2 regions of the Bacillus sp. FSL K6-0138 genome follow, and region 2 is predicted to be linked to the other one. Evidence: a T-box and tRNA genes for the amino acid it is inferred to sense, from the RefSeq annotation. Region 2 holds a T-box; the other holds one or more tRNA genes.
The links. The T-box of region 2 lies ahead of tyrS (tyrosine--tRNA ligase). A T-box ahead of a tRNA ligase gene usually reads a tRNA of that ligase, here a tRNA-Tyr.
Positions count from the first base shown of each region.

Region 1: it has a tRNA-Tyr gene. The T-box ahead of tyrS (tyrosine--tRNA ligase) is inferred to sense a tRNA for this amino acid. The anticodon was not compared.

Region 1 is NZ_CP150286.1:222,473-229,691, forward strand. Features, by position in the region: gene MHB78_RS01405 (PTS transporter subunit EIIC) at 1-1,226, opposite strand, end outside; gene MHB78_RS01410 (MurR/RpiR family transcriptional regulator) at 1,247-2,104, opposite strand; gene murQ (N-acetylmuramic acid 6-phosphate etherase) at 2,120-3,037, opposite strand; gene MHB78_RS01420 (DUF523 domain-containing protein) at 3,208-3,660, opposite strand; tRNA gene MHB78_RS01425 (tRNA-Glu) at 3,845-3,919, shown strand; tRNA gene MHB78_RS01430 (tRNA-Val) at 4,023-4,098, shown strand; tRNA gene MHB78_RS01435 (tRNA-Thr) at 4,302-4,374, shown strand; tRNA gene MHB78_RS01440 (tRNA-Tyr) at 4,382-4,466, shown strand; tRNA gene MHB78_RS01445 (tRNA-Gln) at 4,471-4,542, shown strand; gene rocF (arginase) at 4,668-5,579, shown strand; gene sigW (RNA polymerase sigma factor SigW) at 5,800-6,363, shown strand; gene rsiW (anti-sigma-W factor RsiW) at 6,377-7,009, shown strand; gene cdaA (diadenylate cyclase CdaA) at 7,162-7,219, shown strand, end outside.
Region 2 is NZ_CP150286.1:1,286,021-1,293,239, forward strand. Features, by position in the region: one part of gene MHB78_RS07090 (IS3 family transposase) at 1-167, shown strand, start outside; gene MHB78_RS07095 (acetoin utilization protein AcuC) at 243-1,403, opposite strand; gene MHB78_RS07100 (acetoin utilization AcuB family protein) at 1,400-2,044, opposite strand; gene MHB78_RS07105 (GNAT family N-acetyltransferase) at 2,066-2,698, opposite strand; gene acsA (acetate--CoA ligase) at 2,854-4,572, shown strand; T-box leader at 4,627-4,860, shown strand; gene tyrS (tyrosine--tRNA ligase) at 4,910-6,175, shown strand; gene MHB78_RS07120 (metallophosphoesterase) at 6,546-6,833, shown strand; partial or broken gene MHB78_RS07125 (metallophosphoesterase family protein) at 6,785-7,063, shown strand; gene MHB78_RS07130 (hypothetical protein) at 7,088-7,219, shown strand, end outside.

The DNA of each region.
Region 1 (7,219 bases), 1.1 Mb from region 2:
ACGCCTATCGATACGGTTGCGATTTTAAAATAAGCTTGAAATGCTCCACCGACTCCGGCTCCTAGGCAAGCGGTTAAAAACGGGCGCCCGAGAGGAAGGGTTACTCCGAAAATCAGCGGTTCGCCGATGCCGAGCAATCCTGACGGAAGTCCGCCGGCAACCGCTCTTTTCAGTTTCGCTTTTTTCGTTTTTAAGTAGATCGCAAAAGCGGCCCCTACTTGGCCTGCACCGCCCATTGCCAAAATCGGCAGGAGCGGATCGTCGCCGATCGAATTGATCAATTCCATGTGAACAGGCGTCAGGCCTTGATGCAGTCCGGTAACGACAAGCGGCAGAAAGGTTGCGCCCAATATAAATCCGGCGAATATGCCGCCTATATTTAATATGGCTAAAAGTCCCGAAGTAATCGCATCAGAAATAAAGCCGCCGACCGGCATGAAAATAACGTAAGTGACGATTCCTGTGAGCAGAAGGGAGACGGTAGGTGTGACAATGATATCGAGTGAATGGGGAATTAAACGCCTGACTCGCTTTTCGATAAAGGCGATGAAAATGGCGGCGAATAGAACGCCGATCAATCCGCCCCGGCCAGGGAGAAGCGCTGCGCCGAAAAGGTTGATATCAGCGGCGGCCGGATTGATGATCAAAATACCGGCCAAGCCGCCGAGTGCCGGGGAGCCGCCGAACTCTTTCGCCGCGTTCACGCCGACAAGGATGCCCAAATACGCAAATAAACCGGAGCCGATGACGGTTAAGATGATGGCCGGCTGGGATTTTTCGGCGAGCCACCCTGCCTGGATCACGGCTTTGGTGATGCCCGTGATCAGACCCGATGCCACTAATGCGGGAATAAGCGGGATAAAAATGCTTGCGATCCGCCGTAAAAACAGTTTAAAGGGTGTGGCGTTTTTCTTTGAAACTGCGGTTTTGTTTTTGGCTGCTGCTTCCTTTACGTTAAAGTGATCCGCTTTTTTGAGCAGCTCCCCGAATTCATCTGATACATGCTGAACAACGCCTGTACCGAGTATGATTTGCAGTGTTTCGGCTTCGACGACGCCGATGACTCCTTCAAGCGCTTTAATTGAATCGATGTCTGCTTTTTCTTTATCAACTGGCGTGATCCGCAGACGCGTCATGCAATGGGTATAGTCCGCGACATTCGCCGCTCCTCCCGCAAGTTCCAGAATGCGCTTTGCCAAGCCGGCATGTTTCTTTTGTTCGCTCATTGACAATTCCCCCTTTGTTGTTAAGATCTGTTTGCTCCCATTGTTTGAATGGCCGCTTTTGACTGATCAATATATTGAATCGTTTCTTCATAACGCTTTGCGGCCATACCTAAAAACAAAATGTCAATCATATAAAGCTGGGCTAAACGAGAGGAGGTTGCAGCACTTCGAAACGGCGCTTCATTCGAACATGACGTATACAGAGCAACATCGCAAATTGAAGAAACGGCTGACTGTCCGAAGCGGGTTAAACCGATCGTTTTCACGCCGCGTTCTTTTGCCAGCTTCAGCACATCGATGATCTCACGGGTTTCGCCGGAATGTGAAATGGCGAATACAATGTCATGTTCGTCAGCATTGGCGATTAATGATGCGATAAGGTGCATGTCTGTAAATGCGGTAGCCCCTTTTTTAATTCGTAAAAATTTTTGCTGGGCATCCTGTGCGACAATCCCTGAGGCGCCGATGCCGCAAAAGTGGACCGTCCCCGCTGTGATCAGCATTTGAATCGCTTTTTGGAGTTCGAGTTGGTCAATATTGTCCAATGTGTCGCGGATCACCTGAATGGAATTGCTCGCTGTTTTTTGAGCGATTGAATACAGAGGTTCCTGCGGTTCTATATCCCGGTAGCCTTGATCTGCAGATCTCATTAAATCACCGGCGATTCGCAGCTTTAAATCCTGGTATCCTTTTAGCCCGAGCGATTTGCAGAGCCGGATCGCTGCGGCTCCGCTCGTATTTGCGGCTCCGCTGATTTCCTGGATGGTGCTGTTGACGATTTCCTGCGGATTTTCCAAAATATATTCGGCCAGTTTCCGTTCAGACTGCGGAAGCTTGTGAAGCATCGTGCGGATCATGTCTAATCCTCCTGCGGCCATGGCTTTCTCCTTCCTTCACGCGTTTTTTTCGTTTGCCGCTAGTGCTTTTTCGATATTGCCTTCCGCTTGCTTCAGCAGCTTCTCCGCTGCAGCGGCATCCGTATTTGTTTTGATCATGATGATAGCCGTTTTTACGCGGTTACCGGCCGCTTGCAGCGCTTTTTCAGCCGTTTGCAGTTCAGCTCCTGTAACGGTTTGAATAATGCGGATCGCCCGCTGTTTTAATTTCTCATTGCTTACGTTCACATCGACCATCAAGTTTTCATAAACTTTTCCCAATCGAATCATAGATGTTGTCGAGATCATGTTCAGAATCATTTTATGCGCGGTTGCCGCCTTCATTCGAGTCGATCCCGCGATAACCTCGGGACCGACGATCACTTCAATGCTGTGTTCGGCCGCTTGGCTGATTGCCGATTGCTTGTTACAGGTTAAGGAAATCGTTTTTGCACCGATTTTTCCGGCGTATTTCAGAGCGCCGTATACATAAGGGGTTCGCCCGCTGGCGGCAATGCCGATGACGGTATCCTTGTTTGACAGATGGATGGATTTTAAGTCTTGTGCTCCGAGCTCTTCACGATCCTCGGCACCTTCGACGGCTTCGAATAATGCTTTTTGGCCTCCTGCGATAAGCCCTCTGACAGTATTGGGAGAAATGCTGAATGTCGGCGGGCATTCCGCTGCATCGAGTACGCCGAGCCGTCCGCTTGTGCCCGCACCAATGTAGATGATTCGTCCCCCTTTCTGCAATGACCCGACTGCATAATCGACTGCGGTTTTTACATCCGGCAATACCGCTTCAACCGCTTCAGCCACCTTTTTGTCCTCTTCATTCATGATTTTTAAAATGTCCAATGTGTCCGCCTGATGGATGTGCTTTGCATTTTCATTGCGGCGCTCGGTCGTTAAGGAGCTGAGATTGCTGTTTTTCATCCGGAATCCTCCTGATCAAAAATGGCATATATATTTCTTAATTTTCAGTATATTTTTAATGGAATTTTATTTCAACATAAAATTGGAAATTATGAAATTTTATTTTAAAACGGTTCTAAAGATTGATGCTGAAGAATAAAATAAAGCGCAGTCAAAGACTGCACTTCGGTTTATAGTTCATCCAATTGGTGCTCAGAAATGACGCGAAAGCCTTCCCTTTTAAGAAGAGCCGCTGTAATGCCGTTTCCGGCAATCTTTTGGCCGGAGAAGCTTCCATTATATATGTTGCTGCTTCCGCAGGATGGACTGTTTTCTTTTAAAACGACGGTGTCCGCCTGAATCTCTCTTGCGATCTCAAGCGTTTTGTAAGCTCCTTTTATATAAAGGTCCGTAACGTTTTCGCCCGATTTAGTCAGAATGACGGCATTCCCGTTTAAAACGTCTTCACCTGTTCCGCCGTTTATTTCCGCAGGCTCCCTTGGCGTTTGAAAACCTCCGAGCAATTCGGGACAGACGATTATTGCTTTTTGTTCTTCAACGAGTTGATTGATTTTATCAATATAGCTGTGCCTCCCGTCATATCGGCATTCAACGCCTGCCAAACAAGAGCTGACCAATATCATGTACGTGTACCCCTTTTCTGTATTCAGATACTAACAGTGTAATCAAAATCGGCGTTTATTTGTAAAAAACTTCAGCGAAAAATTTGAAAATAAAAATTTTAAATTACCCCTTTACAAATATGCAGCAACCTGTATATAATAACTTTTGTCAGCTTTACGAGAGCTGCCGGAAACAATCGGTTTTGGCCCGTTGGTCAAGTGGTTAAGACACCGCCCTTTCACGGCGGTAACACGGGTTCGAATCCCGTACGGGTCACCATTATTTTTTAGAAGCAGAAGGGGCATACCGGAGCTTTTAAAGGAAGGCATGCTAAGAGCGCAACGTCCTGTTGCAACGCATGCACTAGTACGTCCTGTACGTCGGAGGATTAGCTCAGCTGGGAGAGCATCTGCCTTACAAGCAGAGGGTCGGCGGTTCGATCCCGTCATCCTCCACCATTTTTTGCAGAGCGGTGTCAAACGCACTTGCTTTTGCATAAGGTATTGATATATGCCGGTCTAGCTCAATTGGTAGAGCACGTTCGAATCTGCTTCGGCAGTATCGGCTTCAGCGTACCGAAGGAGAGGCTTCCGCGAATAAGCTTTCCGAGTTCGGGACGACGATTTGACGCTGTTACTTGTAAAATGTTCATATTGATTATGCCGGTCTAGCTCAATTGGTAGAGCAACTGACTTGTAATCAGTAGGTTGGGGGTTCAAGTCCTCTGGCCGGCACTGTTCTGGAGGGGTAGCGAAGTGGCTAAACGCGGCGGACTGTAAATCCGCTCCCTCAGGGTTCGGCGGTTCGAATCCGTCCCCCTCCACCATTTTTGGGCTATAGCCAAGCGGTAAGGCAACGGACTTTGACTCCGTCATGCGCTGGTTCGAATCCAGCTAGCCCAGTTTTTGGACATCCTGTTTGGATGTCCTTTTTATTTTGCCTTTTTTGTATAACTATTCAAAAAAATGTCTTGTTGAGTCAATTTTCAATCAGGCGGTACAATGAAGATCTGAAAGGGGGAAATGTGATGTTAAAAAAGATTTCGATGATCGGCGTGCCGATGGATTTAGGCCAATTAAGACGGGGAGTTGACATGGGGCCGAGTGCGATTCGCTGTGCCGGCGTCAATGAACGTTTGGAAAGCCTTTCTCGGGATATCGAAGATTTGGGGGATATCACAATCGGCCAGAGGGAGGATGAAAGGGAAGGCGGGGAATCCGCATCAGAAGAATTGCGTAATTTGAAAGCGATTACAAATGCGAGTTTAAAGCTCGCTCAAACGGTTGATAAAATCGTTGCCTCAGGTTCGTTTCCGCTCGTTCTCGGCGGGGATCACAGCATCGCGATCGGAACGCTTGCCGGACTTGCAAGGCATTATCATCATTTGGGTGTGATCTGGTATGACGCTCATGCTGATGTCAATACAAAGGAAACGTCTCCTTCAGGCAACATTCATGGAATGCCGCTTGCGATCAGCATGGGGATCGGGCATGAACGGCTGACCGGCATTTATGGGGATGGTGCCAAGGTCAAGCCGGAGAACATCGTCATCATTGGAGCGAGATCGCTTGATGATGGGGAGAAGAAACTGATTCGAGAACAAGGAATCAAGGTCTATACGATGCATGAAATCGATCGCCTCGGCATGACGAGGGTTATGGAGGAAACGATTGAATATTTGCGGGAACGGACGGACGGCGTCCATCTGTCGCTTGATCTGGATGCCCTTGACCCGAATGATGCGCCTGGCGTGGGGACGCCCGTTGCAGGAGGGATCAGCTACAGGGAAAGTCATTTGGCCATGGAAATGCTGGAGGAATCCAATTTAGTAACGTCTGCCGAGTTTGTTGAGGTGAATCCGATATTGGATGAGAAAAACAGGACGGCTGAGACGGCTGTTGCGTTAATGGGTTCATTGTTCGGAGAAAAATTGCTGTAGGAGCGGCGGCCGGATCGGCCGCTGATCGTTTCATCATAAATCTCAATTTCGAAATATTTATGATGTATAATAATTTTAAGCTAATATTAAGGGCCTGAGGCCCCTGAAACCATCAACACTCTGCCAATTTTTTGTTAAACTATTTTTATGAATTTCAGTGAAACCTTTCAAACATCAACTCGTATACATAAAGACCGGTGAAGGCAGAGGTTAGATAAATATGGAAACAATGATAAAAAAAAGAATCAAACAGGTGAAAAAAGGCGATCGTAATGCATTCGCGGATATCGTGGATATTTACAAGGACAAAATTTATCAGCTTTGCTACCGTATGCTTGGCAATGCGCATGAGGCGGAAGATATTGCGCAGGAAGCATTTATCAGAGCATACGTGAATATCGACAGTTTTGATATTAACCGGAAATTTTCCACGTGGCTTTATCGAATCGCAACCAATTTGACCATCGATCGTATCCGTAAAAAAAAGCCGGACTATTACTTGGATGCAGAGGTGGCAGGGACAGAAGGGCTTACAATGTATTCACAGGTTGCAGCAGACGTTGCGCTTCCAGAGGATGAAGTTCTTTCCTTGGAACTGCATAGTACCATTCAGGAAAAAATCTTAAGGCTTCCCGAAAAATACAGGACGGTCATCGTATTAAAGTACATTGACGAGCTCTCGCTAAATGAGATCAGCGAAATCTTAAACATCCCCGTAGGCACCGTGAAAACGAGAATACACAGGGGGAGAGAGGCTCTCAGAAAACAATTAAGGGATCTTTAAGTGGGGTGATGAAATGAGCTGTCCGGAGCACATTGTTCAGCTTATGCACAAATATCTTGATGGAGACATTCTTCCGGAAGAGGAGACGGAGCTTAAAAGTCATTTGCAGTCATGCGAAGGATGCAAAAAACGCCTTCGCGAAATGGAAAAGTCGATTGCACTTGTGCAGAGCACGTCACATCTTGCGGCTCCGGAAAACTTTACGGCCAATGTGCTGGCTAATCTGCCTAAGGAAAAGCGGGCGGTTTCCATTAACAGATGGCTGAAAGCTCATCCGTTTATCGTGGCGGCGGCGTTGTTTATCATTCTAATGGGCGGCAGCCTTTTCTCAAGCTGGAAAAATGATCATGATTTCAGCGTGTCCAACCAGCCTAATCTGGTCGTGAAAAACAACACCGTCACCGTGCCTGAAGGCAAAGTCGTCAAAGGCGATGTTACCGTTAAAAACGGCAAGCTGATTATCAAGGGCAAGATCGATGGCGATGTAACGATCATAAACGGGGAAAAATATACAGCTTCAGCCGGACAGGTCACCGGTCAGATCCACGAAATCAACGAGGCGTTTGATTGGATCTGGTATCAAATCAAATCAGCCGGAAAAGCGGTTTTCGGCGCCGATGATTCAAAAGACAAAGAGCAAAGCTGACTTTAATGGCTTTCTCTTTTCTTATGCAGGGGCCGCCATTTCACTTGGGAAATAAAAGTGTGGTATAATACCCTCTGTATATAAAATGATAAACAATCGATATTGAAAACAAATTAACTTTACTAATGACTGAATTCTTGGAGGACGAGGAAATGGCTTTTGAGGATATCCCTTTCTTGCAGTACCTCGGCGATGCCGTTGATATTCTCC
Region 2 (7,219 bases):
CGTTTTGGGGGAAATTAAAATGCGAGAAATACAGACGGAATTCGTACGAGACATTTGAGGCACTTCAAAGCGCAATTGATGAATATATCCACTTTTACAACCACGATCGTCTACAAGAAAAACTAAACGGCCTCAGCCCAGTGGAATACAGGGCTAAAGCCGTCTAGTGTGTTTTAGTTATTTCCACTGTCTACTTGACAGGGTGCAGATCACCGCGCAGGGCCTTTTATTTATAGTGCAAGCTATGACGGACGCGAGGCGGAACGGATCGGAAACAGCGCTTTTGAAACGGTACGCGCATTTTTTTCCGTAATCTCGGCTTTTCTCGGAATTGGAGCATACAGGCCGTCAGGATCGCTCCATGCGGCCGGCAGCGGGACAGACGCTTGTTTTTCCCAGCGTTTCAGCCATTTTTCGGGCATATGGCCTTCAGCCTTGATTCCTTTCATTTCGAGCCAGATTCTCCCCCATGCCCGCGGGACGACCCTCCAAATGTCATAGCCTCCGCCGCCGACGGCAATCCATCTGCCGTCGCAATACTTGTGCGCCAATTCGTGAGCAAGCTTTGGAATTTCTTCATATATTCTCATCGTTGTGCACAAGTGTGTGAGCGGATCATAGTAATGAGCGTCAGCTCCGTTTTGCGTCAAAATTACGTCAGGCTTGAAAAATTCGGCGATTTCACGTACAGCCGTGAGGTAGGAATCGATGAAAGACTGATCCTCGGTAAACGCGTCTAGCGGAATATTAAACGCGTACCCGTAGCCTTCGCCATGGCCCCTTTCCTGAACCTGGCCCGTTCCCGGGAACAGATAGCGTCCTGTTTCATGAATCGAGACGGTGCAGACAGATGGATCGTCGTAAAAGGTGAATTGCACGCCGTCTCCGTGATGGGCGTCTGTATCAATGTACAAAATTCTGGCGCGGTAGTTTTTCTGCACATAGCGGATTACAACCGAGCTGTCATTATAAATGCAAAAACCGGAAGCTCTCCCTCTGAATCCGTGGTGAAGCCCGCCGCCGAGGTTGAGGGCGTGCTTTGCCTTGCCGGTCATGACATAGTCAGCAGCCGTCAGGGTGCCGCCCACCAAAAGCGAAGCGGCTTCATGCATGCCGGCAAAAACGGGCGTATCTTCCGTGCCGAGACCGTAGCTCTCTCCGTCTGCTTCGGGAAGCTTTCCCCGTCCGGCAAGCTTTACGGCTCTGATATAATCTTCCGTGTGAACGAGGCTGAGTTCAGATTCTGTCGCCATTCGCGGCGCGATGATTTCTCCCTGTCCAAACGCATTCATCGTGTTCAGAAGGTCATACGTGACATAGACCCTGAGCTGGTTAAACGGATGGTCCTGATGAAATTGATAGGTTTGGTAGGAGGGAGAAAAGACAAAGACGCAGTCTTTCATAGCAAATCCCTTTGCTCTGCGGGCCAAAGCACTTGATACCCTTTTGATTTTACATCTTTTATGCTTGCTTCCGGATTCATCGTCTGCACGCGAAATACGAGAATTTTTTCATTTTCTTCTTCGCCTGGATAAACGAGCACGCTTGAAATGCCGATTTGCCGCCTGCTGAAAATCATGCTGATATCGGCGAGGCTTTTGGCGATATCATCGGTTTTAATTTCGATCTGCGAGCCGGGAAAATGGGCGCCCGTCAGCCTGACAAACGTATGAAGCAAGTCAGACTTCGTCACAATGCCGACCAGTTTACCGTTTTTCACAATCGGAAGGCAGCCGATTTCGTGTTCGAAAAACACGGCTGAGATTTCCTCGGCGAAATCGAGCGGATGCCCTGTCACGACTTCTTTTGACATGATCAGTTCAACCGGTTTCTGCAAAGCGCCGGCTGAGCTGTTTTGAGCAAAAATACTCGGGGTTGCCGTCTTTACATCCCGATCCGTCACAACGCCGACGACGGTTCCCCGTTCATTGACGACAGGGAGGTGTTTAATGCGGAATGTCCTCATTCGTTTGATCGCTTCTTCGATCGTATCTGTTCTTGAAAGCGTCACAACGTCTTTTTTCATGATTTTTTCAACAATCATATTTAGATCCCCTTTGCTCCCTTAATACATAAAGCGGTTATGGAACCGGAGCCTGTCAAAGCGCTCGATCGATTCCTGGCTGACCTCTTTTCCGATGCGGGCCATTAAACAGTTGGCGGGATGAGAACTGATTTCCGGATCGTCTGTGGCAAACCAGACAAGGCCCCCGGCATTCATCATCTTCTCCATCATCTTTCTGTACTCCCAGACATCTTTGTTTGTCCCCTTCAAATCCCAATGCCAGTAATATTCAGTCGTAATGATAATGTATTTTTCCATTTGTTGATCCATCATGCTGACCTCTAAAAGCGTCTTTCCGACAGAGTGTCCTCTGAACCTTGGAACCACCTCGATGGCGCCGAGTTCGATTAAATTTTCCATGTTTCCTTCAGACCATCTTTCAAGCGGGTCGGGATAAACGTAGGTGACATAGCCGACAATGGTATGATGGAAACGAGCGATGATAATCCGTCCTTCGGGAAGCCCTGCGATTTCGATTAATGCTTCATGCTGTTTTTCAGATGGGCGAAAGGCTGTAAGCTCTGCATGAAACTCATACTCTGCGAGTTTATCGGGGCTGATAGGGCCCTCTATCAGCAATGTGCCTTCCCCCGTGTGCAATTCTTTGGCATGATAGGTTTTGTGATGCTTCACGTATTCACCGCCTCACGTCTTAGTTGAAGTCTTTTACACATAACATACCAAAATATTAAGCGTTTTCAAAGGAAAGAACAATATTTTTTAAAAATTGAGAAAATAAAAAATCTATACTATAATATATTTTGATGATGGAACAAAGGGGGATGGGCATGGAATTGAAAGCGTTACCAGCCGTGAAGGGAAATTATAATCTAAACGACTATGAGGAAGTATACCGGACGTTTGACTGGAAAGATGCTGAAAAAAACTTTTCATGGCACAAAACAGGAAAAGTGAATGCGGCATATGAAGCCATCGACCGCCATGCTGAATCGCACTTGAAAAACAAAGTGGCTTTTTATTACAAAGATCCGGCCCGCGACGAAAAGTACACCTTCAGAGAGATGAAAAATGAAACGAATAAAGCCGGGAACGTCTTAAAAAAACACGCCGATGTCAAAAAAGGCGACCGTGTGTTTGTTTTTATGCCGAGATCGCCCGAGCTTTATTTTATTATTCTCGGCGCCGTCAAACTTGGGGCCATCGTCGGGCCTTTGTTTGAAGCGTTCATGGAGGGTGCGGTAAAAGACCGGCTGAAAAACAGCGAGGCGAAGGTCATCGTCACGACGCCTGAACTGCTGGAGCGGATTCCGCAAAAAGAGCTTCCGGATCTGAAAACGATTGTGGTCGTCGGGGAAGGCGTGAAGGAAGAAGGGCCTATTGTAGACTATTTTTCAAAAGCTGAAGAAGCAAATACCGATCTTGAGGTTGAATGGGTCGATCCGGAAGACGGAATGCTTCTTCACTATACGTCAGGCTCTACAGGCGCGCCAAAAGGGGTTCTCCACGTCCATCAAGCGATGGTCCAGCATTACCAGACGGCGAAATGGGTCCTTGATCTGCGGGATGATGATATCTACTGGTGCACGGCTGATCCGGGCTGGGTAACCGGAACAATCTACGGCATCTTCGGTCCGTGGCTGAACGGGGCGACGAATGTCGTCGTTGGCGGCAGATTCAGTCCGGAGTCGTGGTATGAGACGATTGAACAGCTGGAAGTCACCGTTTGGTACAGCGCACCGACAGCCTTCCGGATGCTGATGGGAGCCGGCGACGACCTCGTAAACAAATACGATTTAAGCTCATTGAGGCATATCTTGAGCGTCGGAGAGCCTTTAAATCCGGAGGTCATCAGATGGGGGCACAAAGTGTTCCATAACCGGATTCATGACACATGGTGGATGACCGAGACAGGTGCACAGCTTATTTGCAATTATCCTTGCATGGAGATCAAGCCGGGTTCGATGGGCAAGCCGTTCCCCGGCATCGAGGCAGCGATCGTCGATAATCAGGGAAAAGAGCTCCCGCCTTACAGAATGGGCAATCTTGCCATTAAAAAGGGCTGGCCGTCGATGATGCGCTCCATCTGGAATAATCCCGAAAAATACAGCTCGTATTTTATGCCGGGGGATTGGTACGTATCTGGGGATTCCGCATACATGGATGAAGACGGATACTTTTGGTTCCAGGGACGGATTGACGATGTCATCATGACGTCAGGCGAACGCGTCGGTCCGTTTGAAGTCGAAAGCAAGCTCGTCGAGCATCCGGCCGTGGCTGAAGCCGGTGTCATCGGCAAGCCTGATCCCGTCCGCGGGGAAATTATTAAAGCTTTCATTGCACTCAGGGAAGGATACGAGCCGTCAGACGCCTTAAAAGAGGAAATCAGACAGTTTGTCAAAAAAGGCCTGGCCGCGCATGCTGCCCCAAGGGAAATCGAATTTAAAGATAAACTGCCGAAGACGAGGAGCGGAAAAATCATGAGACGCGTCCTGAAAGCGTGGGAGCTGAACCTCCCGGCCGGCGATCTGTCGACGATGGAAGACTGATGCTTCATTGACAATGAGGAAATATTATGTTAAAAAAGATTTAGTCTTAAATACGAAAAGGTGAAGACTGAGATCAGTAGAACGCATCCTTCCCTGTCTTAGAGAGCTGATGGCCGGTGAGAATCAGCACAAATGGATGGTTCGAATTACACTCACGAACCGCTTTTACGAAAAAGCCTGCCGCTTTGTAGTAAAAGAGCGGACGATGTCCGTTATCAACAAGAGTGAAAAGGACGCCCCGTGCGTTCTTTTAAGCAGGGTGGTACCGCGATGTTCATCGTCCCTTCGTTTACACGAAGGGGCGTTTTTTATTTTAGGAAAAAAGGAGCCAATAATGATGACACATTTACTTGATGATTTGTCCTTCAGGGGACTGATTCAGCAGCAAACCGATGAAGAGGGATTAAGGGAGCTCCTCGATCAGGAGAAGATCAGCCTGTACTCAGGCTTTGACCCGACGGCTGACAGCCTGCATATCGGGCATTTGCTGCCGATCTTAATGCTTCGCCGCTTTCAGCAGGCCGGGCATCGCCCGATCGCACTCGTAGGCGGCGCGACAGGCCTGATCGGCGATCCGAGCGGAAAAAAAGCCGAGCGGACGCTGAACAACGGAGAGATTGTCCGCGAATGGTCGCAGAAAATCAAGGATCAGCTTTCGCGTTTCCTTGACTTTGAAGCTGACGAAAACCCGGCGGTAATGGCCAACAACTATGACTGGATCGGGCAAATGAATGTGATTGACTTCCTGAGGGATGTCGGCAAAAACTTCGGCATCAACTACATGCTTGCCAAAGATACGGTAAGCTCCAGAATCGAAACGGGTATCTCATACACAGAATTCAGCTACATGATTCTGCAGTCTCTCGATTTCTTAAACCTATACAGAAACGAAGGGTGCAAGCTGCAGGTCGGCGGCAGCGACCAATGGGGCAACATTACAGCCGGCCTTGAGCTGATCCGGAAATCGGAAGAAAGCGCAAAAGCTTTCGGATTGACGATCCCGCTTGTGACAAAAGCGGACGGCACGAAATTCGGAAAAACGGAAGGCGGCGCGATCTGGCTTGATAAAGAGAAAACGTCGGCCTATGAGTTTTACCAATTCTGGATCAACACAGATGACAGAGATGTCGTCAAATACTTAAAATATTTCACTTTCCTTTCCAAGGAAGAAATCGAAGAACTGGCTGAAAAAACAGAAACAGCTCCTGAAAAACGCGAAGCGCAAAAACGCCTTGCCGAAGAAGTGACGGTCCTCGTTCACGGCCGCGAAGCGTTCGAGCAGGCTGTCAACATTTCAAAAGCGCTCTTCAGCGGAGACATTAAACAGCTGTCAGCCGAAGAAGTGAAGGTCGGCTTCAAAGGCGTTCCTTCCATGGAACTCGGGCAAACCGATGAACTGCCGCTCGTCGATGTCCTCGTCCAATCGAAGCTGTCGCCATCCAAACGCCAGGCGCGCGAAGACATCACAAACGGAGCCGTCTACATCAACGGCGAACGACGCACTGACGTAAACAGCGTCCTCAGCCGCGAAGACCGCATCGAAGGCCAATTCACCGTCATCCGCCGCGGGAAAAAGAAATACTTCCTGCTGACTTATAAGTAATCAGCGAACCCTTGCCAAATGGCAAGGGTTTTTTGTTCCCTGGGAATATCAAAAAGTGTGGATGTAGCCATCAAAATCGTGTTAAAGATTCCAAGACCATCGGGAGGTAAGGAAATAGACATGTTACTCGATCATTAATATTTTGGCTCTTACGTAACTAGCCAGTAGACGGAGCAGGTTAAAGGGAAGGGAAAACTGAGCCGAATTTTCACGGTAGAGAGAATAGGATTTTTGTCTTGCACTTACCAACCGTCTCTTTATTTTATAGAGAGCCTTCAGATATACGGAAGGATTTGCATAGAGCCGGCTATGAATATATATATTGAGAAGAGATTGTGAAAAAACTAGGCGAAGGGGAGGAATTTCACAGATGAAGATTGCGGCACTTTATGATATTCATGGAAACCTGCCGGCATTAAATGCATTGCTAAAGGAACTTGAAGATGTCAAGCCGGATTTAATTGTTATTGGTGGAGATATCGTCTCTGGACCAATGCCTAAACAAACTTTGGAACGGATTTTCTCCTTGACTGATAAAGTTCGCTTTATTCGAGGAAATGGGGATAGAGAAGTAGTAATGGCTTTTGATGGAAAAAACTCCCATCTACAATGTCAGAAAAGGGTCGACAAAGAACCCAATGGGTCGCTGATCAGTTAACTCGGTCTCAAAGAGACTTTCTATCAAAATTACCCGAAACAGTAACAGTTCATATTAATGGATTGGGAGATGTGCTATTTTGTCACGCTACACCACGTAGTGATGAGGAAATCATTACACCCAATACCTCCCAAGAACGACTTGCCACTATTTTTTCAGGCATTCGGCAACAGATTGTTGTCTGCGGACATACCCATATGCAATTTGAGCGACAAACAGGCAGTATACGCATTGTCAATTCTGGGAGCGTAGGAATGCCATTTGCTGATGAACCAGGGGCATACTGGCTCCTAATTAGTCCAACAGGTTATGAGTTTCGACATACGGCATACGATGTTGAGGCGGCGGCGCAAGAGATTAGAGCAAGTAAAGACCCAGGAGGAAAG